DNA from 3 places in the Priestia sp. D51 genome. Region 2 is predicted to be linked to each of the others. Evidence: predicted binding sites of a transcription regulator. Region 2 holds the regulator's gene; each other region holds the start of a gene.
What was found. Region 2 encodes Rex, which represses fermentation and respiration genes when NADH is low (regulators of the CRP and FNR family bind a similar motif). Its sites were predicted from a motif close to TTGTGAAATATTTCACAA; they were not measured.
Positions count from the first base shown of each region.

Region 1 (8,135 bases), on a different contig from region 2:
AAGTATACGTATTTGATCACCCGCTTATTCAACACAAATTAACTTACATACGCGATGTAAAAACGGGAACGAAAGAGTTTCGTGAATTAGTTGATGAAGTGGCAAGCTTAATGGCTTTTGAAGCAACACGTGATTTACCGCTAGAAGATGTTGAAATTGAAACACCGGTTTGCAAAACAAAGTCAAAAGTTATTGCAGGGAAAAAGCTTGGTATCGTTCCAATTCTTCGTGCTGGTATCGGCATGGTAGATGGATTTTTAAAACTAATGCCAGCTGCTAAAGTTGGACACGTTGGCTTATATCGTGATCCAGAAACATTACAGCCTGTTGAATATTATGTAAAGCTACCTAATGATGTAGAAGAGCGTGACTTTATTGTAGTAGATCCTATGCTTGCAACAGGAGGGTCAGCTGTAGAAGCAATCAACTCTCTGAAAAAAAGAGGCGCTAAAAACATTAAATTTATGTGTTTAATTGCTGCTCCTGAAGGCGTGGAAATTGTAAAAGAAGCACACCCTGACGTAGATATTTACATTGCAGCATTAGATGAAAAATTAAATGACCATGGATATATTGTTCCAGGTTTAGGTGATGCAGGGGATCGTTTATTCGGTACAAAATAATTTGTAGATTTGGGTGATGAACATGAAGCAGCCAATTAAAGTAATGACGATATTCGGGACAAGACCAGAAGCAATTAAAATGGCTCCTCTAGTATTAGAGCTTAAAAAGCGACCAGAAGAGTTCGAAGCAATTGTTACAGTAACGGCTCAGCACCGTGAAATGTTAGACCAAGTATTGAGCATCTTTGACATTCAGCCTGACTATGACCTGAACATTATGAAGGATCGCCAAACCCTTATGGACGTAACGACCAGAGGATTACAAGGCTTGGACGACGTAATGAAAAAAGTAAAGCCGGACATGGTACTTGTACACGGTGATACAACTACGACGTTTATTGCTGGGCTAGCAGCTTTTTATAATCAGATTCAGGTCGGGCATGTTGAAGCAGGTTTGCGCACATGGAATAAATATTCTCCATACCCGGAAGAAATGAACCGTCAGCTTACAGGTGTTCTCGCTGATTTGCACTTTGCTCCAACAGATAAGTCTGCAGCTAATTTGCAAGCAGAGAACAAAAAAGAAGAGCGAATCTTTGTGACTGGAAATACAGCTATCGATGCGTTAAAAACAACAGTAAAAGAGACATATGAGCATGAAGTGTTAACGAAATTGGGAGATGATCGTCTTATTTTGTTAACGGCACATCGCCGCGAAAATTTAGGCGAACCAATGAAAAATATGTTCCGTGCTGTTAAGCGTATTGTAGATGAACATGAAGATGTGCAAGTTGTGTATCCTGTTCATTTGAATCCAGTAGTTAGAGAAACAGCAAACGATATCTTAGGAAATGACCCGCGCATTCATTTAATTGAACCGTTAGATGTAATTGACTTCCATAACTTCGCTGAGCGCGCTCATATTATTTTGACAGATTCGGGCGGTGTTCAAGAAGAAGCTCCTTCATTAGGCGTACCTGTATTGGTACTTCGCGATACAACAGAGCGCCCGGAAGGAATTGAAGCAGGAACGCTCAAACTAGCAGGCACGGAAGAAGAAACGATTTATACGCTAGCAAAAGAGCTGTTAATAGATGAAGGCGTATATAAGCAAATGTCACAAGCATCGAATCCTTACGGAGACGGCTTAGCTTCTAAACGCATTTGTGATGCTATTAGCTACTATTTCAACCGCCGTGAAAACAGACCGGAAGCTTTTAATCCGCTTTCGTAAGATTTCTAAACACCTTTCACATGAAAAGCGTCTCTTTGAGACACGATAGTGTGAGAGGTGTTTTTTTATGTGGATTAAATGGTTAATGATTAGCTTTATATTGGGGAGTGGGGGAGGGCAAATGTCGCTCAATCCGACATTTCCTTCTATAAAACAAGAAATGAATCATCAGGAAAAATCAATCATTGTGATGATTAAAAAAGAAAAATTCACGAAATTTAAAAGTCAGCTACAAAAAAATTATCCTAATATAAAGATTAAGAGCGAATTTCACACGGTGTTTACAGGACTTTCATTAAACGGCTCCATCTCTGATTTGGAAAAACTATCTCAGAATCCATCTATTATTAGTTCACATTCTATTAAAAACTATCAGGTTACAGAAGAAAATAGCGTAACGTTCATTGGCTCAGAACAGGTAAGAGGCTTGTTTGATACTCACAATCAGCGCTTAACAGGAAAAGGGATCAAAGTAGGCGTTATCGATACGGGGGTTGATTATTCTCATCCTGATTTAAAACAAACCTACAGAGGGGGTTACGATGTAATAGATGAAGATTATGAGCCGATGGAAACCACTCGTGAGCAAGGAGAACCGACTCTGCACGGTACTCATGTAGCTGGTATTATTGCAGCGAATGGGAATATTACAGGCGTAGCACCCCAAGCGGAAATCTATGCATACCGAGCTCTTGGACCTGGAGGAGCTGGAACGTCTGAAAGTGTTATTCTAGCTATTGAAAAAGCAATTCAAGATGATGTAGATATTATTAATTTATCATTAGGAAATGATGTGAATGGCCCTGATTTACCAACAAGCTTAGCGTTAGATCGAGCTGTTGAAAAAGGAATTGTAACGGTTACATCTAGCGGCAATTCAGGTCCAGGTTTATGGACGGTGGGCTCTCCGGGTACAGCGGGAAAAGCTATTTCCGTTGGCGCTTCTGTTTCTCCGACAACAGTTCAATTTCTAACAATTGGATTTAACAAAGAAAAAATTATGATGGCGCCAGTAGAAGGGTCTCATCCATGGACGTTTAATCAAACGCTGCGTGTAATAAATGAAGAAGATTCCAAAGAGCAAAAGCATGCGTCGGGTAACGTCATTTTGCTAAAAGCAGAAGGAAATGCGGTTCAAAAAAAGATTAAACAAGCTGAACAGGCGGGAGCAAAAGCGGTTATTTTATATAGCCCGACAGAAAAAAGCATAGTCAGTAAACTAAAAGAGTCAGTAAATATTCCCGTGATATGGGTAAGTAAAAAAAGCGGTGACACCATTAGCCAACACATTCAGTCTCAACAACCGTACTTACGCACTGGGCAGCAAGTGGTGCAAGACTTGCTCACATCTTTCAGTTCAAGAGGGCCTGTAACGACTACTTGGGGAATCAAACCAGACGTCGTCGCACCAGGTTACTTCATTAATAGTACAGTTCCTGGAGGATATGAACGCATGCATGGCACAAGTATGGCTGCGCCCCATGTAGCTGGAGCGTGTGCGCTGATTTTACAAGCTCACCCGAACTGGTCTCCTGAACAAGTCAAAGCTTCATTGATGAACACCAGTAAAATAATGCAGCAGCTAAACGGTCAAACGTATCGCGTATATGAACAAGGAGCGGGAAGAATTCAAATAGCAAAAGCCGTCACAGCAGAATCTTTGTTTTATCCATCTTCTTTATCTTTTGGTATTTTTACGCGTCCATCAAAGAAAGTTTTATCTTTTAAAATTGATAACCAGTCTGATAAAGCAAAAACGTATCGCTTAAACGTTCCAAAAAAGGATGAAGGAGTGAACTGGGATGTTCCATTACCCGTCACGGTGCCACCCCGTCAGACAAAAGAGATAGCTGTCACTTTATCGGTGCAGCCCCGTTTTAAAAATAAAGGTATATATGACGGATATTTGGAAATAAATGATTCACGTGAAACATTTTCGCTTCCCTATATGTACATGATTAGCATTCCAGATTATCCTCGTGTCATGGGATTGCAAGTAGCAGCGGAAGAAGAGAAAAATACGTATAGCTATGAACTGTTTTTGCCTGAAGGAGCAGATCAGTTAGGCGTCGCTCTTTTTGATAAGCAGTCTTTACAGTTTGTATCGTATTTAGATGTTGACGTGGATGTAGAAAGAGGCATGAGAAAACGAAAAATAACGATTGACGAATCGCTTGTACCAGGAGTGTACCAAATATTTGCATTTGTGAAAAAGCATAGACAAGAGCAGGTTGTACACAGTACAATAACGATTGAATGAACCTCTTTAAATGTTTTCATTTGAAGAGGTTTTATGTGTGGCAGAAATGTGAACAATAAGAAGAGATTGTGAAGTTTTTAGCTTAAACACATTGACATTAAATATACGCTATTGTATGCTTACAGGGAATATAAATGATAAGGTTTTCAACCTGTGAAAACCGTTGATATTTCTGCGTATTTTATTAGCTGTTTTTACCTTTTTTAGCAATTTTTTTTGCCTTTCTATCATATATTGAGCTATGAAAACGATAGAGAATTCGGAAAAAAGAAAATTTTGCAAAAGGGGTATGAGCTTATGAAAGATCGCAACCGTCATCCTTTGCAAGCGATGGCATTAGTGTCAATCATTCTATCACAGTTAGCAGGTTCAGTCTTAATTGGCTTATTCTCTGGAAGATGGGCTGATCAATGGCTTGACACCGAACCACTATTTTTGATTTTAGGCCTTCTTTCAGGGCTAGCAGCAGGTGTTTTTATGATGCTGCGGACAGTCCACCATTTTTTTTCAGGAGATTAATAATTCATGCAGGATTTGCAGCACGTTTTTCCAAGACTTCGTTCATACATATTGTATTTGTTAGCATTATACGTTCTCGGCTGGGGATTTACAAGTTATAAGGCTGTTTTTGCAGGTTTAATTTTAGGAACCGCCCTGAGTTTGTATAATTTGTGGAACTTAGTAAGAAAGTTTGAGCAGTTTGGACAGGCGTTGGATGAGGGGAAAAAGCCCCGTTCAATTGGGACTGTTGTAAGATTTGCAACAGCTGCTCTCGCAGTTGTGATTACCATCTCTTATCCAAAAACCTTTCATATTATTAGTGTAGTTGTGGGATTAATGACGTATTATGTTGTCATTATCATAGATTTAGTTGTTCAAAATATGCGTAGAAGATAGAAAGAGAGGTGAACACAGTTGGGTCATGAATCACCAACTATAGAGTTTCTAGGCCTTACTTTTAGTCAAAGTAACTTGCTTATGGTTACCGTAGCTTCTGTTATTGTATTCTTAATTGCAGTTTTATGTACTCGTACTCTTGCTATGAAGCCAAGCGGTGCACAAAACTTTATTGAATGGGTCTTAGATTTTGTTAAAGGACTCGTTAATAGCAATATGGATTGGAAAACAGGTGGCCGCTTTTTGACGCTAGGTGTAACTTTACTTATGTACATTTTTGTGTCAAATATGTTGGGTCTTCCATTCGCCATCGTGATTGACCATAACTTATGGTGGAAATCGCCAACCGCTGATCCAGCAATTACGCTGACGTTAGCCGTTATGGTAGTTGTACTATCACATTATTATGGTATTAAAATGCGAGGTTTCTCTGCATACACGAAAGATTACTTCAAGCCAATGGCATTTTTATTCCCGCTTAAGATTATCGAGGAGTTTGCCAATACGTTAACGCTTGGCCTTCGTCTTTACGGTAATATTTATGCTGGGGAAATTTTGTTAAGCTTGCTAGCTGGTTTAGCAACAACAGGCTTCCTAGGTACAATTGGAGCTGCTATCCCAATGCTTTTATGGCAAGGATTCAGTATTTTTGTAGGCGCAATTCAGGCCTTCATTTTCACAATGTTAACGATGGTTTATTTATCTCACAAAGTGAGTAGCGACCATTAATTTATAAAGCTTTGTTCAAGTAATACCCAATTTGGACAAAACAAAACTTAGTTAAACAAAATCATATATATTAAGGGAGGACTTTATAAAATGGGTTTAATAGCATCTGCAATTGCGATTGGTTTAGCGGCACTAGGTGCTGGTATTGGTAACGGTCTTATCGTTTCTAAGACGATTGAAGGCACAGCTCGCCAACCAGAAGCACGTGGTACATTAACTTCAATGATGTTCGTTGGGGTTGCCTTAGTTGAGGCGCTTCCAATTATCGCCGTAGTTATTGCATTCATGGTACAAGGTAAATAATAATGTGTTACATGTGGCGAAGATCATTCAAAAGAACCTTCGCCATTACTTTATGTCTTTAAGAAGTAAATTATATATGTGGAGTCTCTGAAGGGAGTGAACATGGCCGTGTCGAACATGTTTGTGTTAGGAGCAGCAGGCATTAATGGTGGAGATATTCTTTTCCAATTAGTGATGTTCCTTATCCTACTTGCGTTACTTCAAAAATTCGCGTTTGGTCCTGTAATGGGAATCATGAAAAAACGTGAAGAGCATATTGCCGGTGAGATTGATGAAGCAGAAAAGCAAAATGAGGAAGCGAAGAAGCTTGTTGAAGAGCAGTGTGAAATCTTAAAGCAATCTCGTCAAGAAGTGCAAGTAATGATGGAAAACGCTAGAAAGTCTGCAGAAGATAAAAAAGAAGAAATCATTGCAGCAGCACGCGAAGAGTCTGAGCGTCTAAAAGCTGCAGCAAAACAAGAAATCGAACAGCAAAAAGATCAAGCAGTTGCTGCGTTACGTGAGCAAGTTGCTTCATTATCTGTTTTAATTGCGTCGAAAGTTATTGAAAAAGAACTTTCTGAACAAGATCAAGAGAAGTTAATTCATGAATATATCCAAGAAGTAGGGGATGTACGATGAGTCAACCAGCTGTAGCCAAGCGCTATGCACTAGCTCTTTTTCAATTAGCAACAGAAAAACAGATGATCGATGAAATGCAAGACCAGCTACAAATCGTTGAAGAGGTGTTTGCTAAAACACCTGAATTAATGGATGTATTAACTCATCCAAAAATTACAATTGAGCGAAAAAAACAGTTTGTAAGTGAGGCATTTGCTGAACTTTCACCAACTGTTCAACATACGGTTCTTCTATTATTAGAGCGTCACCGCATTCAAATTGTTAGCCAAATGGTGCAAGAGTATCGTTTCCTAGCGAACGAAGTACGTGGCGTGGCAGACGCAACTGTTTATTCTGTCAAACCTTTAAGCGCAGATGAGAAACGAGCAATCTCGCAATCATTTGCTTCAAAAGTTGGAAAACATACGTTAAATATTTCAAACGTAGTAGATAAAAGCCTAATCGGCGGCGTGAAGCTTCGCATTGGTAATCGTATCTATGATGGCAGCATTAGCAGCAAATTAGAAACGATCCACCGAGGACTTCTTGCACACAGATCGTAGATAGGGGTGAAATTCATGAGCATCAAAGCTGAAGAAATTAGTGCGCTGATCAAGCAGCAAATTGAAAACTATCAGTCTGAGATTAAAGTGAGTGATGTAGGTACTGTTATCCAAGTTGGGGATGGTATCGCACGTGCTCATGGCCTCGACAATGTCATGGCTGGAGAACTGGTTGAATTTTCAAATGGTGTCATGGGAATGGCACAAAACTTAGAAGAAAACAATGTAGGTATCATTATTTTAGGACCATATACAGAAATTCGTGAAGGTGACGAAGTTCGCCGTACAGGACGCATCATGGAAGTTCCAGTAGGGGAGCAGTTAATCGGTCGTGTTGTTAACTCATTAGGTCAGCCAGTAGACGGCTTAGGCCCGGTAGAAACAACAAAAACACGTCCAATTGAAGGTGCTGCACCTGGCGTTATGGATCGTAAATCAGTACATGAGCCGCTTCAAACAGGTATCAAGGCGATTGACGCACTTGTGCCGATCGGCCGTGGACAGCGTGAGTTAATTATCGGTGACCGTCAAACGGGTAAAACATCGGTAGCAATCGATACAATCTTAAACCAAAAAGATCAAGATATGGTATGTATCTATGTAGCGATTGGCCAAAAAGAATCAACAGTTCGTAACGTAGTAGAGACATTACGTAAACACGGTGCTCTAGATTACACAATCGTTGTAACAGCATCAGCTTCACAACCAGCTCCACTATTATTCTTAGCACCATACGCTGGAGTAACAATGGGTGAAGAGTTTATGTATAACGGTAAGCACGTACTTGTTATTTACGATGACTTAACAAAACAAGCATCAGCTTATCGTGAACTTTCATTACTATTACGCCGTCCTCCAGGTCGTGAAGCGTATCCAGGGGATGTATTCTATCTGCACTCTCGTTTATTAGAGCGTGCGGCAAAGTTATCGGACGCAAAAGGTGGAGGTTCATTAACAGCTCTTCCATTTATTGAAACGCAAGCAGG
Region 1 covers NZ_JBLTIR010000005.1:221,301-229,435, reverse strand. Annotated here, with positions in the region: gene upp (uracil phosphoribosyltransferase) at 1-623, shown strand, start outside; gene wecB (non-hydrolyzing UDP-N-acetylglucosamine 2-epimerase) at 646-1,797, shown strand; gene ACNHOZ_RS20870 (S8 family serine peptidase) at 1,865-4,057, shown strand; gene ACNHOZ_RS20865 (AtpZ/AtpI family protein) at 4,355-4,576, shown strand; gene ACNHOZ_RS20860 (ATP synthase subunit I) at 4,583-4,954, shown strand; gene atpB (F0F1 ATP synthase subunit A) at 4,973-5,683, shown strand; gene atpE (F0F1 ATP synthase subunit C) at 5,774-5,986, shown strand; gene ACNHOZ_RS20845 (F0F1 ATP synthase subunit B) at 6,089-6,607, shown strand; gene ACNHOZ_RS20840 (F0F1 ATP synthase subunit delta) at 6,604-7,149, shown strand; gene atpA (F0F1 ATP synthase subunit alpha) at 7,165-8,135, shown strand, end outside.
Region 1: the regulator Rex is predicted to act here: its motif matches at 4,124-4,141, upstream of ACNHOZ_RS20865 (AtpZ/AtpI family protein).

Region 2 (8,135 bases):
AAATGATAGGTCCCATCAAAATCAACGGGATTTTGAGTAGCCATCACAAAAAAAGGCGCCGGAATTTCCCGGGTGATACCATCGGTTGTTACATGATGCTCAGCCATTGCTTCTAAAAGCGCCGATTGTGTTTTAGGAGAAGTCCTGTTAATCTCATCAGCGAGTACTATGTGGCTCATGATAGGACCTGGACGAAAATGAAATTCCATGTCTTTTGGACTGTAAATAGAAACACCTGTTACGTCGGACGGCAGCAAATCAGGCGTGAATTGAATTCGTTTAAATTCTGCATCAATCGATTTGGCCAGTGCCTTCACAAGCATCGTTTTCCCCACACCCGGAACATCTTCAAGCAAAACATGTCCTCCTGCAAGTAAAGCAACCAAACTAAGCTCAGATACCTGACGTTTTCCAATCACAATTTGATCGATGTTTTCTAATACTTGGTTTAATTTATTATTAATATGATCCAGCTGAATCAACGACGCTCCCCCTTAAAACTCAGTTAAGCCTTGAGTTTAGTAAGTTTTCCAATAAACATAGTACTATCTTAACAAATTTTAAAAAAATCTGAAAATATTAACGCACACAAAAAAGCGACCAAGTGAGTACTTGGTCGCTTTTTTAGGTAGGGCAGTGATTACATCATGCCGCCCATTCCACCCATGCCGCCCATGTCAGGCATTGCAGGAGCTCCGCCTTCTTCTGGCTTGTCAGCAACAACTGCTTCAGTTGTTAAGAACATAGCCGCTACAGAAGAAGCATTTTGAAGAGCTGAACGCGTTACTTTTGTTGGGTCAACGATACCAGTGTCTAGCATATTTACCCACTCGCCAGTTGCAGCGTTGAATCCAGTTCCAACTGCTTCGCCTTTTAGACGCTCAACGATTACTGATCCTTCTAAACCAGCGTTGTGAGCGATTTGACGTACAGGCTCTTCAATCGCACGCAATACGATGTTGATACCTGTAGCAGTGTCACCGTCAGCTTCGATGCTTGCTACTTTATTATAGATATTTACTAATGCAGTACCACCACCAGCTACGATACCTTCTTCAACCGCAGCACGCGTAGAGTTTAATGCATCTTCAATACGTAATTTACGTTCTTTTAACTCAGTTTCAGTTGCCGCACCAACTTTGATTACAGCTACGCCACCAGCAAGTTTTGCTAAGCGCTCTTGTAATTTTTCACGGTCAAACTCTGAAGTTGTTTCTTCAAGCTGAGCTTTGATTTGGTTTACGCGTGCTAGGATATCTTCTGCGTTTCCTGCACCGTTTACAACTGTTGTATTTTCTTTTGTTACAACAATTTTAGAAGCGCGACCTAATTGATCGATGCCTGCTGTTTTTAAGTCAAGACCAAGCTCTTCAGTGATTACTTCTCCGCCTGTTAGGATCGCAACGTCTTGTAGCATTGCTTTACGACGATCACCAAAACCAGGAGCTTTAACAGCTACAGCTGTAAATGTACCACGAAGTTTGTTCACAACTAATGTTGCTAAAGCTTCGCCTTCTACGTCTTCAGCGATGATTAATAGCGGCTTGCCTTGTTGAACAACTTGCTCTAATACCGGTAAGATTTCTTGAATGTTACCGATTTTTTTGTCTGTGATTAAGATGTATGGATCATCTAATACAGCTTCCATTTTATCTGAATCAGTTACCATGTAAGGAGATGCATATCCACGGTCAAACTGCATACCTTCTACCACTTCTAATTCAGTTGTGAAACCTTTTGATTCTTCAAGTGTGATAACGCCGTCGTTACCAACGCGCTCCATTGCTTCAGCAATTAATTGACCTACTTCTTCGTCAGCTGCTGAGATAGCCGCTACTTGAGCAATTGAATCTTTACCTTGAATTGGTTTAGAGATTGCTTTTAGTTCTTCAACCGCTACAGCTACTGCTTTTTCCATACCTTTACGGATACCCATTGGGTTAGCACCAGCCGTTACGTTTTTAAGACCTTCTCTGATCATTGCTTGCGCTAAAACTGTTGCAGTAGTTGTACCGTCACCAGCAACGTCGTTTGTTTTGCTAGCAACTTCGGCTACTAATTTAGCACCCATATTTTCAAATGCGTCTTCTAATTCGATTTCTTTTGCAATTGTTACACCGTCATTTGTAATAAGCGGTGAACCGAATTTCTTTTCCAATACAACGTTACGACCTTTTGGTCCAAGCGTTACTTTTACAGCATTTGCTAATGTATCTACACCACGTAGCATTGCGCGACGTGCTTCTTCGCTAAATTTAATGTCTTTTGCCATGTTCTTTGACCTCCTCAAGATGTTCTTAATAATCTATTTTTTACGTATGATAAGTTTGTGGTTAAAATTAGCCGATTACAGCTAAAATATCGCTTTCGCGTAAAATTAAGTATTCAGTACCTTCGTATTTTACTTCAGTACCCGCATATTTTGAGAAGATGATACGATCGCCCGCAGCTACTTCTAAAGCTACACGCTCACCGCTTTCTAATACTCGGCCTGTACCTACAGCAACAATTTTACCCTCTTGTGGCTTTTCTTTTGCACTGTCCGGTAACACGATACCGCTTGCTGTTTTTTCCTCAGATTTTACAAGTTCAATCACTACGCGATCACCTAATGGCTTTAACAAGTGAAACAACCTCCTCAAATAATATGTTTGCATTTTTATTAGCACTCAACCTCAACGAGTGCTAACACAATTATTATATTAAAACAAAGTGGGTTTTTTTTGCAAGTATTAAACAAAAAAAATTTAAAATTTACGACAACTACATATAATAGTCTTAGATTTCGACGATTTTGAGAAATAAAGCATTCTTTTCTCTGTTCAATAATATGTATGTTACAATACGAGCAAGAAGAAATTACTAACTTTACAGTACTTCTTCGACATATATACATAAAAACCTTTTAAAGGAGTATAGAAGATTGGAAAAACGTTATTGGTATGTTATCCTCACTTACATCCTTATGCAGTTTTCAGGAGTTGTTGGTATACCGCTGTTAAAATTAACAGGAATGTTTGATGACTATCCAGTTCGAACAGCGAATGTCATGCTTTTGACTTATTGGACTATCATTAGCTTTATCCTTGGTTTACTTATTGTCTTACTGCTGCTGCGCCGTGACATGTCCATGCGTATAGAACATGCTGGAAAAACGATTGCTGTTGTCTGGTCAGTCCTTGGGGTGTTTCTCGCTATGGCTGGTCAAGCTGTAGCAGGTATGATTGAGCACGCTCTTGGCATTACCCAAGTATCTGAAAACACACAAAATATTGTTAATCTTGTTAAAGCAACGCCGTTCCTTATTGTCGTTACGTCTGTTATTGGACCAATACTAGAAGAGATTATTTTCCGAAAGATTATTTTTGGTTCTCTTCACAAACGATACAATTTCTTTATCTCTGCATTTATTAGTTCCCTTATTTTCGCTGCGGTACACTGGGATTTTAAACATTTACTTGTGTATACAGCTATGGGATTTGTATTTGCATTCCTTTATGCAAGGACGAGACTAATTGTTGTACCTATTATTGCTCATGTTTTGATGAATACAATCGTTATTTTATCTCAAACTATTTTTGCAGATAAAATTATAGAAATGCAAAAACAAGCAGAACAAATGCAGTTCATTTTTGGAGGCATGTTTTTATGAAGAATATCCCTTTAACACGAGGGTTTATTTATATTATTATGGGGATTTTATTCACCTACTTGGCAATTCAAAATGCCCAGGAAACCGTCTGGAATTTCCCCACAATCTTATTTGCACTCGTAGCCGCATTCGATTTCAGGTTTGCGGTTCGCATCTTTATCTTGCACTACAAAATTAAAAAATTGCAGCAGCAATATAAAAATCAAGATGATTCATCCAAATAAAAAAACCACTGTTTCAGTGGTTTTTTTTACATACTAACATCTTCTCTTTCTTGCTCTGCCCTTGCCTTTAACACTTTGCGATACGAAATGCGGGAAATAATGATGCTGATTTCATACAAAATTAAGAGCGGCACTGTCACCATCATGTGCGAGAGCAATTCCGGTGGTGTAATAAGTGCGGCAATAACTAGCAGTACGAAATAGGCATATTTTCGAATTTGAGATAAAAACATAGGCGTTATAATTCCTAAACGCGTCAAAAACATAACGACGACAGGAAGCTGAAACAACAAGCCAAAAGGCAGTGTGAGCTGCATTAAAAAAGAAAAGTATTCATTAATGCCAATCACTTGGTTTACATTCAGCTCATCAGAAACGCGCGTCATAAAATCAACGACAAATGGAAACAACACAAAATAAGAAAAAGAGACACCGCCGATAAAGAGAAAAATGGAAACAGGAATATATCCAAGCGTTACCTTACGCTCTTTTTCATATAAACCAGGACTAATAAATGCCCAAAGTTGATACAGTGCAACAGGAGCTGCAAGTACACAGCCGATAATAACAGCAAATTGCATATAAATCTTAACTGGATCTGTTAACCGAAATGCATTCATCGTTAAATTCTTTGCCTCATCAGCATGCTGTAAATAGACAATAACCTTATCCGCTATAAAAAAGCCGCCAATTGTGGCAATCACAAAGAAAAATAAAACAATTAAAATGCGTTTTCGCAGCTCTCCTATATGATCATATATTGACATTTCTTGTTCGGTCATACTATGATCACCCTTTTACTCTTTGTCATCTACTTGACGCTGTTTATCTTTTTCACGATCTTCTGATGCACCGCTAGCGGCATGCTTAAACTCTCTAAGCGTTTGGCCCACTGATCTTCCTAGCTCCGGTAACCGTTTCGGTCCAAAAATAAGCAGTGCTACAATCGCAATAATAATCCAACTGCCTGCTCCAATCCCCATATTCCCACTCTCCTTATTAATTTAGACTTAAGGAAATCGTAACACAGTCCGCCTTATTCAACAGGATAATTTTTCAAAAAGTAGACGAGCGACTGTAATTCTACAGCAAGATCAATATGATGGAGTCGAATCTCATCCGGTACGTTTAAGCGTGCAGGAGTAAAGTTTAAAATTCCTTTAATTCCGCAACTCACTAAACGATCAGTAATTTGCTGAGCAACAGTGGCAGGAACGGTTAAAATCGCTACTGAGATGTCATCACTCATATAATCTTCCAATTGGTCAAGATGATAGACCGGCACGTCGCCTACTTTCGTACCTACTTTATCTTCTATCACATCAAAAGCGCACTCAATTTTGGTGTTATTATTTTTAATAAAATTATAATTTAAAAAGGCCGTTCCTAGATTCCCTACGCCAATCAGTGCTACTTTCGTTACTTCATCTTGGTCTAACGTTTTACGGAAAAATGTAAGTAAATAATTCACATTGTAGCCGTATCCCTTTTTTCCTAATGCACCAAAGTAAGAAAAGTCCCGACGAATAGTAGCAGAATCCACTTTCACTGCCTCACTTAACTCCGCTGACGACACACGCTGTTTACCAGAAGCATGCAAATTTTTCAAAAAACGATAATAAAGCGGCAATCGCTTAGCCGTTGCTTGTGGTATTTTTAATTGTTCAGTGTTCACGTTGTACCCCCTCAGTTCATGTATGTCATTACTAACATTTTCAAGTCATATTGCATTACCTTTCACAAAGCATCAACCGCTTTGAGGTAGCGCTTCCAATTCTCTCTCTTTTCTCTTGCTTTATATATACTCCGCTTCACACCTCGACGGCTTTTGTCTATTCAGCACTCCTTAAAGTCGGTATGTAGAACGAAGCAATTAGCCCTTCAAAGGATCGGTTTGTTAGTCATGACGGATTTTTTCACATCCATCATAGATAAGTTCAGAGATGCACTTATCTCTTATTTTAACATAGTATCCTGTATAAAATGTGCAGGTAAAATCATTTTATTTCATGAATCAAAACATTCGCTTCATCATTTGTCCTTGTCCCTCTACAAATTACAAACGCTTGTAGGAAGAACTTGTAGTTAAAAATATGTTAAAATACACTATGGATATACTACTAGAGGTGAAAAAATGATTATTCTACAATTGAACGGTATTACAAAATACTATGGGGCAGAACCCATTTTATCGAATATAAAGTTAGAAGTACAATCAAAAGACCGCATTGCCCTAGTGGGACGAAACGGTGCTGGTAAATCAACTTTATTAAAAATTATTGCTGAGCAGCTTTCCTATGACAGCGGAGAAATTATTAAACCTAAGGGTGTTTCCATTGATTATATGGGACAAGATACAGTTCTTGAGTCAACACTCTCCATATGGGAAGAAATGATGACTGTCTTTGCTCCATTAAAGAAGATGGAAAAAGAATTACGTACGCTTGAAACGAAGATGGGTGATCCAGACATTTTTAATGATTCAGTTCAATACGAAAAACTAACCAAAGAGTATGATCAGCTTCAAGTAACGTTTAAAGATTTAGGCGGCTATCAATATGAAGCGGATACACGATCTATTCTTCACGGTTTCCGTTTTTCAAACTTTGACTACAGCACCCCTATTTCCTCCTTAAGCGGTGGACAAAAAACGCGCCTGGCTCTTGCAAAACTGCTTTTAACAAAGCCTGATTTGCTTATTCTGGATGAGCCTACCAACCACTTAGATATTGAAACTTTAGCATGGCTGGAACAGTTTCTGCAAGGGTATGAAGGAGCTATTTTAATCGTTTCACATGATCGTTACTTCCTTGATAAAGTCGTAAATCAAGTGTATGAAGTCGTACAAAAAACAACGGTGAAGTACACGGGCAACTACTCTAAATACCTTGTACAAAAAGCAGAGCGATATGAAAAAGAGTTGCGTCAGTACGAAAAGCAGCAAGATGAAGTCGCAAAGCTGAATGATTTTATTCAGCGAAACATCGCCCGCGCATCGACTACAAAACGTGCGCAAAGCAGACGTAAACAGCTCGATCGAATGGAGTTAATAAATCGACCTAACGAAGGCGAAAAATCAGCTAGTTTTTCGTTTGAAATTGAACGTCAAAGCGGAAATGAAGTCTTAAATCTGGAAGATGTGTCTATCGGATATGATGAACACAACTATGTCGTCCAAGAGGCAAATCTTCGCATTAAAAAAGGGGAAAGCCTTGCGTTGGTTGGTCCTAATGGCGTGGGGAAATCAACTTTATTAAAAGGCATTGTGGATAAACTCAGCTTCAAGACTGGAACCATTTCCTTTGGCTCAAATGTAATGGTTGGTTATTACGACCAAGAGCAAGCCAATTTAACGTCTAATAAAACCGTTTTAAATGAACTTTGGGATGACTACCCAGCCAAACCTGAAAAAGAAATCCGTACAGCGCTTGGAAATTTTCTGTTTTCAGGTGATGATGTACTGAAAATCGTTTCCACGCTCAGCGGTGGTGAAAAAGCACGTTTGGCTCTTGCGAAGCTTATGCTTCAAAAAGCTAACTTCTTAATTTTGGATGAACCTACTAACCATCTTGATTTAGATAGCAAACAAGTACTCGAGAATGCGTTAATTGATTACCCAGGGACTCTATTATTTGTTTCACATGACCGTTATTTTATTAATCGTATTGCCAATAAAATAGCAGAGCTATCTCCTGAAGGAGTAGAAGAATTTCTTGGAGATTATGACTATTATGTAGAAAAGAAAGCAGAAATAGAGGAAATCAAAGAATTAGAAAATATAAAAGCAAACGAAGAACGTACGGTAAAAGTAGATAAACAGTCCTATAAACAAGATAAAGAACAAAAGAAATTGATGAGACAGCGAACGCGCCGCATTGAAGAAATTGAAACTGAAGTAAACAAATTAGAAGCCGCCCAAGCGGCGAATGAAGAACTTCTTTGTGACCCTGAAATTTATCAAAATCACGAAGAAGTATCAAGATTAAACGGTGAAAATGAAAAAATTTCTTCACAGTTATCCACATTAATGGAAGAGTGGGAAGAATTACAGCTGCTTCTAGAAGAGTAGCCTATATTTTTGCGTATCTATTCATCCTATTTACTTGTTCATGCGCTTAAGAGCAAGCTTTATCCACTCTGTGAATAAATAGTGGATATCTGTCTGATTTTCATAATTAAAACTTGTTGATAACAGGTCCGTGTACTGAGCGCACGGACTTTTCCACATAATTATCCACAGTCAATTCTAAATTTATTGA
Region 2 covers NZ_JBLTIR010000021.1:7,733-15,867, forward strand. Annotated here, with positions in the region: gene ACNHOZ_RS28310 (AAA family ATPase) at 1-482, opposite strand, end outside; gene groL (chaperonin GroEL) at 641-2,272, opposite strand; gene groES (co-chaperone GroES) at 2,340-2,624, opposite strand; gene ACNHOZ_RS28325 (CPBP family intramembrane glutamic endopeptidase) at 2,924-3,652, shown strand; gene ACNHOZ_RS28330 (YdiK family protein) at 3,649-3,876, shown strand; gene tatC (twin-arginine translocase subunit TatC) at 3,903-4,658, opposite strand; gene tatA (twin-arginine translocase TatA/TatE family subunit) at 4,674-4,859, opposite strand; gene ACNHOZ_RS28345 (redox-sensing transcriptional repressor Rex) at 4,913-5,551, opposite strand; gene ACNHOZ_RS28350 (ABC-F family ATP-binding cassette domain-containing protein) at 6,011-7,945, shown strand.

Region 3 (8,135 bases), on a different contig from region 2:
ATAGTGAGAGCTTTTTATTTTGCTGTGCACAACAAGTTTTATTTCTCGTCTGTGCCTGCTACTCTGTTAGTTCTACTTGTAAAGGCTTTGATTCCTCTTCAGCTTCTTTAGGGGTGCGAACGATTAACACATCACATTTGGCATAGCGCAAAATATGCTGAGATACACTTCCAATTAAGATACGCTCTACCGCGTTTAACCCGGTTGCACCGCATACAATTAAATCAACGTGCTTATCGGGAGCAATTTTTTTAGATATTTTTGTTTTAGGAGAACCGTGTTCAATTAAGGTTTCGACTTTCGTTACTCCAGCCTTAATGGCTAGGTTACTATAGTTGGTTAAAAGTTCTTCAGCAAATTTCTCTGCATCTTGAAAGCGTGTATCCGTATAAAATGCATAAGGTGATGGACTTAACGCCTGTATATCGATAACGTGACAAATTATCAAATGAGCGTTATTTTTTTTCGCACTGTTAACTGCTTTTTTGAATGCCCACTCCGCTTCTACAGAACCGTCTACTGCTACGAGGATGTTACGATAAGCCATATTCATCATAATCTCTCCTTTAACATTCGTTTATAAAGAACTTTCTTTGCTACACTTTTATTGTACTTCTTGCGCAAGCGAAAGTATGTGATTTTTATCACAAGTTATAGAAATTAATAAAAAATAGAGCCGTGTGGGGGCACGGCTCCATTTTTATTGAACTTGAGAGTTAAAAGTCATTATCCAAATAGATCCTGCTACAATCGTAATAACAAAAACGATTCCAAGTATTAAAGCCATCACATTATAACGAGGCTTTTCTCCGTCTTTAATATGCATAAAGAAAAACAATTGAACAAAAAATTGAAGCACGGCCATTCCTAGAATGCTAGCTAGTAATATATTTTTAGCAAGTACGTGGTTTAATACCAGTAGCAGAGGAATAATGGTTAAAATAATCGAGAAAACAAATCCGGTTGTATAAGCTTTTAACGACCCTTGGTTCTCCATCTACATCACCCCCATTAAATACACAACCGTATAAAGGAAGATCCAGACAGCATCAAGAAAATGCCAGTATAAGCTGATAATCGTCACTTTTCGTTTTGTTATAGAGGTAATTCCGTATCGTTTTAACTGGATTGTAATTGAAATCATCCAAATGATTCCGACCGAAACGTGCAGCCCGTGTGTACTAACCAGCGTGTAGAAAGCCGTAAAAAATGCGCTCGTAGAAATGGTTGCTCCTTCGTGAACCATTGTTTGAAATTCATGAATTTCAAGTCCAACAAAGCATACACCTAAAAGCAGAGTTACAATTAGCCAGCCAATTAAAGGCTTTATTTTTCCTTTGTGCATGCTTAACACGGCCAATCCGCTTGTAAAGCTGCTCGTTAATAAGATAAACGTTTCAGAAACAAATCCTGGGACTTCAAAAAATTCCTTTCCTGTAAGGCCTCCCGCAGTATGATTAACAAGAACGGCATATGTAGCAAATAATGCTCCAAATAAGATGCAGTCCGTTACGAGGAAAAGCCAAAAACCCATAACTTTGATTTCATCATCATGTTCATGGTGATGTTCTTCGTGATGCGCTGTCGCATATGCCATGTTACCCGACCCTCCCTACTGAATCTTCTGTATGTCGAATTTCATCCACGGGAATATAATAGTCCGAGTTGTATTGAAAAGAACGGGCTAGTAAACAAGCTCCTACTCCTGTCAAACCGAATATCGCTACCCATACCCAGTGGAACGTTAAGCCAAAACCAGCAATGAACCAGAAAACCGACATGATAAATGGAATACCTGAATTCTTAGGCATATGAATTGGAGAAAAAGCCGCTGTTTCCTTCGCTTTTTTCTTTTTTCTTTCTTCTTTTATCGTCCACCACGCATCTTGCCCGGTTACTGTTGGAATCACTGCAAAATTGTAGTGCGGCGGCGGTGAAGGAATGGACCATTCTAATGTACGGCCATTCCAAGGATCTCCTGTTACATCTCGTTCTCCGTACTTAATGCCATGAATAATCTGCCATGCTTGAAAGATAAACCCTATGCCCATAAAGAAGGCTCCCACTGTAGAGATAACGTTCAGCGGTCCCCATCCCATGTCAAAATCGTACGTATAAATACGGCGTGTCATTCCCATAAATCCTAATGCATATTGAGGCATGAAGCATACGTAAAAACCAATATTCCACGTCCAAAACGCCCATTTACCAAGACGGTCATTTAACTTAAAGCCAAACATTTTTGGCCACCAATAGTACAAACCTGCAAAAAAGCCGAATACAACGCCTCCGATTAATACTTGGTGAAAGTGTGCAACTAAAAAATAGCTATTATGATACTGATAGTCTGCGGGAGCTGCTGAAAGCATAACACCGGTTGCTCCTCCTACAACAAAGCATGGGATAAAAGCAATTGTCCATAGCATTGGCTGAGTCATTTGAATACGGCCGCGGAACATCGTAAATAACCAGTTGAACACTTTAACACCCGTTGGAATTCCGATAGCCATCGTCGTAATAGCAAAAAACACATTTACATTAGCACCTGCACCCATCGTAAAGAAATGATGCACCCATGTGAAATACGATAGAACGCTAATAATCATCATTGAAAAAACCATAGATTTATAGCCAAATATCTTCTTTTGAGAAAACGTTGCAACAATTTCAGAAAAAATGCCGAATGCCGGAAGCACAACAATATACACTTCAGGATGTCCCCACATCCAAATTAAGTTAATGTACATCATCGGATTTCCACCGCCGGTCATGGTAAACAAGTGTCCGTCAAAGAAGCGGTCGACAAACAATAAAGCAAGCGTTACGGTTAATACAGGAAACGCGAAAATGATAATAATACAGCTTGCTAGAACAGACCACGTGAATAGCGGCATATGCATAAGTTTCATGCCAGGCGCACGCATTTTTAAAATGGTCATAATAAAATTAATTCCAGAAGCCAAGCTGCCAATACCTGATATTTGAATGCCCCAAATATAAAAATCTTGACCTGGTCCAGGACTGAACTGCATGCCAGAAAGCGGCGGATAACTCAACCACCCTGCATCTGGCGATCCTCCGATTACAAACGACAAATTGAAAAGCATGGCGCCAAAGAAAAATAGCCAAAAGCTTACCGCGTTTAAAAAAGGATAGGCGACATCTCTTGCTCCAATTTGAAGAGGTACAACAATATTAAAGAAAGCAAACATAAGCGGCATTGCCATAAATAGAATCATAATGGTTCCGTGCGTAGTAAAAATTTCGTTGTAATGATTAGAATCTAGAAAATGCCACTGAGGGAATGCTAGTTGCATACGCATCAATAATGCATCTACTCCGCCTCGAAACAGCATTAACAATGAAGAAAGCATATACATGATTCCAATTTTTTTATGATCCACCGTTGTGAGCCACTCACGCCATAGCCACTTCCACTTTTTAAGATACGTAAGAACAAAAATAATACCGGCTAGTGTTAACAATACGGCGACATCGGCTCCGTAAATCATTGGCTCCCCTGTCACAAAAAAATGAGATGAAAAATCTTTTAATTTGTCTAACAACTTAGTTTCCTCCTTCCTGGTGCTCGTGCTGTGTATGTGCTTGTTCATCAGAAGCCACATTCATTGTCTTCATGTCTTCATTTTTCATATGGTGATGCTGACTATAATATTGACCACCGTTTTTAATGACAGTTTCTTGGAACAAACCTTTAGGAATGGTAGAATACGATTTCTCTAAAGAAAGACCTTGTTTTGCAAGACTGTTATAATCAGCTTTTGTTAAAGCTGGTGATGTTTCTTTCACTTGCTTTACCCACTGATTAAATTCTTTTGTCGATGTAGATTTAACTTTAAAGTTCATATGGGCGAACCCTTCACCCGTAAAATTAGCACCCGAACCAAAATATTCTCCCTTGTGATTAGCTTGCAGCCAAAGCCCCATGGCCATTCCCGGCATTGTATATAATTGTCCTCCCAGCTGGGGTACCCAAAAGGAATTCATAGGTGCATCTGACGTTAGCACGAATTGAACGGGCACATTATTTGGAATTTCGACATAATTGACTGTCGCAATATCTTGATCCGGATATTGAAATAACCATTTCCAATCAAGAGACGTTACTTCAATCGTTAGCGGCTTTACATCTTTTTTCGGCGGATCTACTAATTCATAAGTCGTCTTGGCCGTAGCGAAACCTAAAATGCCAATAATAATAATAGGGATGCCCCACCAAATAAATTCAAGACGCTTGCTATCGTCCCAATCTGGTCGATACGGAGCCTTGTTTCCAGGCTTATCACGGTAGCGTAAAACGATATACACAAGCAGACCTAAAACAGGAATAACGACAATTGCGCATAAAATTATGGAAAAAATAATTAACTGGTATTCTTTTTGAGCTACCGCCCCCTGTGGATTTAAAATCAAATAACGACTATCACAGCCTGCTAAAAAAATTGTGATGAATACGGAGAGAATGATTAACTTGCTAATATGCATTGATTTTTGCTTTCTCACCTAAGTTCAGGCTCCCTTCCTCTAAATCCTCTGTACATAATAATGGTATATAAACGTTCATATTAGAGATGCATCTCAACAGATCAAAAGGTTAAAAACCTCCTAACATATTGAAGTTTGTCATGACATATTGCTTACTCCTAAAAAATTATCATGTTGTATGTTTAAAAGGTGTGATATTTCTCACACTTGAAGCGATTTTTATCTATTTTGAATACCTTTACCATAATTTCGTCACATATTTGGGTAAATGTGGGGGATAAAAGGTGCCTTGTGACTAGCCTAATAAAAGCAAAAAACTCTTCCAGATTTTATTAACTGGAAGAGTTTTTTCATAAGTACTAGATGAAGTATTGAGCTTTAACATTTACTGATTTGCTTATTTGACCTGCTGAAACATCCATTCAATCAGTTTCTGGTTTTGATACGCAGGAACCCATGAAGCATGATCATACTTTAATTCTTTAGGATATCCCGTATATAGCGGATGTCCTCCAGCTTTTTTTATAGCACTTATTATATTCCTTGAATAGGTAACAGGAATGACAGAATCGTCTTCAGCATGAAAAGCCCATATTGGTTTGTTGATAAGAAAGTGCGCCTTAGCTGGATCGGCTCCTCCCGCTATCGGAACCATCGCAGCAAACAAATTAGGGTGTTCTATATTTAAGTTAAATGTGCCAAATCCTCCCTGAGATAGTCCTGTAGAATAAAGGCGATTACTATCTATATTGTAGGATTTTCTTACACTTTGTAGAATTTCATAAGCCGTTTTTAAATCTTCTGATGTTTCGAATACTTTTGCTAAATCGACTTGATTGTTATCATCTCTTGTAACGGTGAAGCCTCCGCTTGGTACATTACGAGCTTGGGGAGTTAAAACAAAAGCAGGATGCTTTCGTTGATTTTCTGGTGAAGCCCAAATGATGGCTCCGTCGTTGCCAAGAAGCTGTTTTGTATTATCATTTCCTCGTTCACCACCTCCGTGTAAAAATAGCACCAGAGGATATGATTTTGTAGAATCATAGTCTTTAGGCACATAAAGTCGGTAGGGCATTGTTTTATAAGTGAATGATAAAAATAGAGTAGCTATAGATTCTCTGCTTTCAAATGAATAAGTAAATATAGCTATATCACTATGATTTTTCTGATTTTTATTTTTCGCGTTTCCTTTTATGGAAATTGCTTTAAGCACCGTATCGTTATTAATAATAATTGGGTTCGAATACTGATTGCTTTGACTGGTCGGAGTGCTCCCGTCAAGTGTATAGTAAATTTTCGCACCTGGTGTGCTTGTCTTTAATTCAATCTTCTGCTCCAAATAATAGTTACCTGATAAAACTGAAGAGGTTGGTTTTTTTACGTTTTTATAATTATTTTCTTCTTTTGCCGCAACACTACTTAAAGGAAAGAAAGCTAGAATAAGAACTCCTATAGTAATAAAACTTAGAACTTTTTGTATTGACGTATTGTTCACTGATAAAGTACCTCCTTTATACTATTATTCAAATGTCTACTTCCATTTCCAGCAGGGCATAACTTAAGCTTTTTCCGTGCGTATCCATTCCTAAAGAAGTAGTCACTCCACCAAGTAACGCGCGGTGACATACAAATTGAAACGCTGATATATTAGGAACCTCATAGCGAACAATGTCTCCTTCTACAATATTTTTTAAGTGTTTTTTCACTTCCGAAGCAGTCACTTTTTCATGTAATAAAAAATAATCTTTTTCGTCATACGGAATTAGTGATAGCATAAGCGTGTTTCCTTTATCCCCAGCTCGACTGTGAGCAAGTTCATATAATTTCTTTTTCATTTGTTATGCTCTCCTTTAATGTAAAGTAGGTTTCTATTTTGTTACGTGAAATCAACGTAGAAACAATTCCTACTACTTCATTAACATACTTTCTTGCTCCGCCTCCACCTGCGGGCCCATTTGTATAAAGAGCCTCTACCTCTTCTCCAATTTTGGCTGCTTCCTTTAAAGTAAGACATTTCCCTGCTACTCTCAGCCTGATTTCATAAGGATCTGATTCTTGAAAAGAGACTCTATGAACGGAAGAAATACCGATATAATCAATTCTTAAGTCGACCACTTTATCTTTTAAACGCTTATATAAAATTTCACCAGCTAGCTTAGCTCTTTCTAGAGCATTGGATCCAGCGTAGGAAATTTCCCCTTCTCCAATAACACCTGCTTCGTAACCTACGCTGACTTTTAACGTTTCAGGCCTTGTTATACCTGTTCCGCCAGACACTTGAATTTGGTTCAATTTAATTTCCTGTAAATGAACGGAAGTAAAATCTGCAATAACATCCGGTGTTATATATTGATGAGGGTTAGTTACTTCGTAAAGAAGCTGTTCTTTTACAGTAGCTAAGTTGATGACTCCTCCTGTCCCTTCTACTTTAGTAATGATGGCTGTCCCATCTTCTTTAACATCAGCAAATGGAAAACCTAATTCAGCAAGCTTTGGGACTTCTTTTTTTCCGGGATCAGCAAAATAACCACCAGCTACCTGTCCCCCACACTCCAATAAGTGTCCAATTACTGTTCCTTGAGCAATTTTATCTACGTCGTCTAAAGACCATCCAAAGTGGTGTACCATTGGAGCAACAAATAAAGACGGATCTGCTACTCTACCGGTAATAATAACTTGAGCCTCTGTCTCTAGAGCTGGCAATATTGTTCCTACACCAAGGTAAGCGTTTGCAGATATAACGTTACCAAAATGAGATATCGGTTCATTTGTTTCTAGAGTCAATCCATTTCTATCTATCAACTTTAGTACGTCATCTCCGGATACGGCCGCCACTTTTATCTCAATGTTCAATCGGTTAGCCATTTCCACAACTTTTTCAGCAGCACCTATTGGATTGGCTGCCCCCATATTTGTAATAATTCGCACTTTATTTTTCTTGATAATAGGCAAAAGAAGCTCTAGTCTTTTTTCCAATAAGGGATCATAACCCATTAAAGGATTTTGACTTTTTCTTTTTTGGGCAAGTGCGATTGTTCTTTCAGCTAAACATTCTAATACTAAATAATCTAAATTTCCTTTTTCAGCCAATATAACCGCCGGTTCTAATCGATCTCCTGAAAAACCCGCGCCTGATCCAATTCTTATCATTTTCATCACCTCAAATAGTAATTGCTCCCGTTATTAATGCCACAATCGTCATAACAATGGTGGTTCCAAATGCCCACTTAAAGATAAAACGCTGATGATCGCCTAAATTCACTCCCGCTAACCCTACAAGGATAAAGGTCGAGGCGGTTAAAGGACTTAATGGAAATCCAGTCGTCATCTGTCCTAAAATAGCTGCTCTGCCAATCTCAATTGGATTGATGCCAAAGTTAGAAGCCGTCTGGCTAATAATTGGTAAGACCCCAAAATAGTAGGCATCCGGTGTAAACACTAAGCTAAGAGGCATACTTGTAATTGCTACTAGTACAGGTAAGTAAGAAGCTAGTGATTCAGGGATAATACTAACCATTGCAGAAGCCATTCCATCTATCATCTTTGTTCCTGTCAAAATACCCGTGAAAATACCTGCAGCGAAAATCATCGTAGAAACAATTAAAACGTTATTTGCATGGCTTAGTAAG
Region 3 covers NZ_JBLTIR010000004.1:513,979-522,113, forward strand. Annotated here, with positions in the region: gene ACNHOZ_RS19330 (universal stress protein) at 59-553, opposite strand; gene cyoD (cytochrome o ubiquinol oxidase subunit IV) at 701-997, opposite strand; gene cyoC (cytochrome o ubiquinol oxidase subunit III) at 998-1,597, opposite strand; gene qoxB (cytochrome aa3 quinol oxidase subunit I) at 1,599-3,566, opposite strand; gene ACNHOZ_RS19350 (cytochrome c oxidase subunit II) at 3,568-4,506, opposite strand; gene ACNHOZ_RS19355 (chitobiase/beta-hexosaminidase C-terminal domain-containing protein) at 4,904-6,001, opposite strand; gene ACNHOZ_RS19360 (AtuA-related protein) at 6,030-6,341, opposite strand; gene ACNHOZ_RS19365 (acyclic terpene utilization AtuA family protein) at 6,322-7,656, opposite strand; gene ACNHOZ_RS19370 (CitMHS family transporter) at 7,667-8,135, opposite strand, start outside.
Region 3: the regulator Rex is predicted to act here: its motif matches at 4,696-4,713, upstream of ACNHOZ_RS19350 (cytochrome c oxidase subunit II).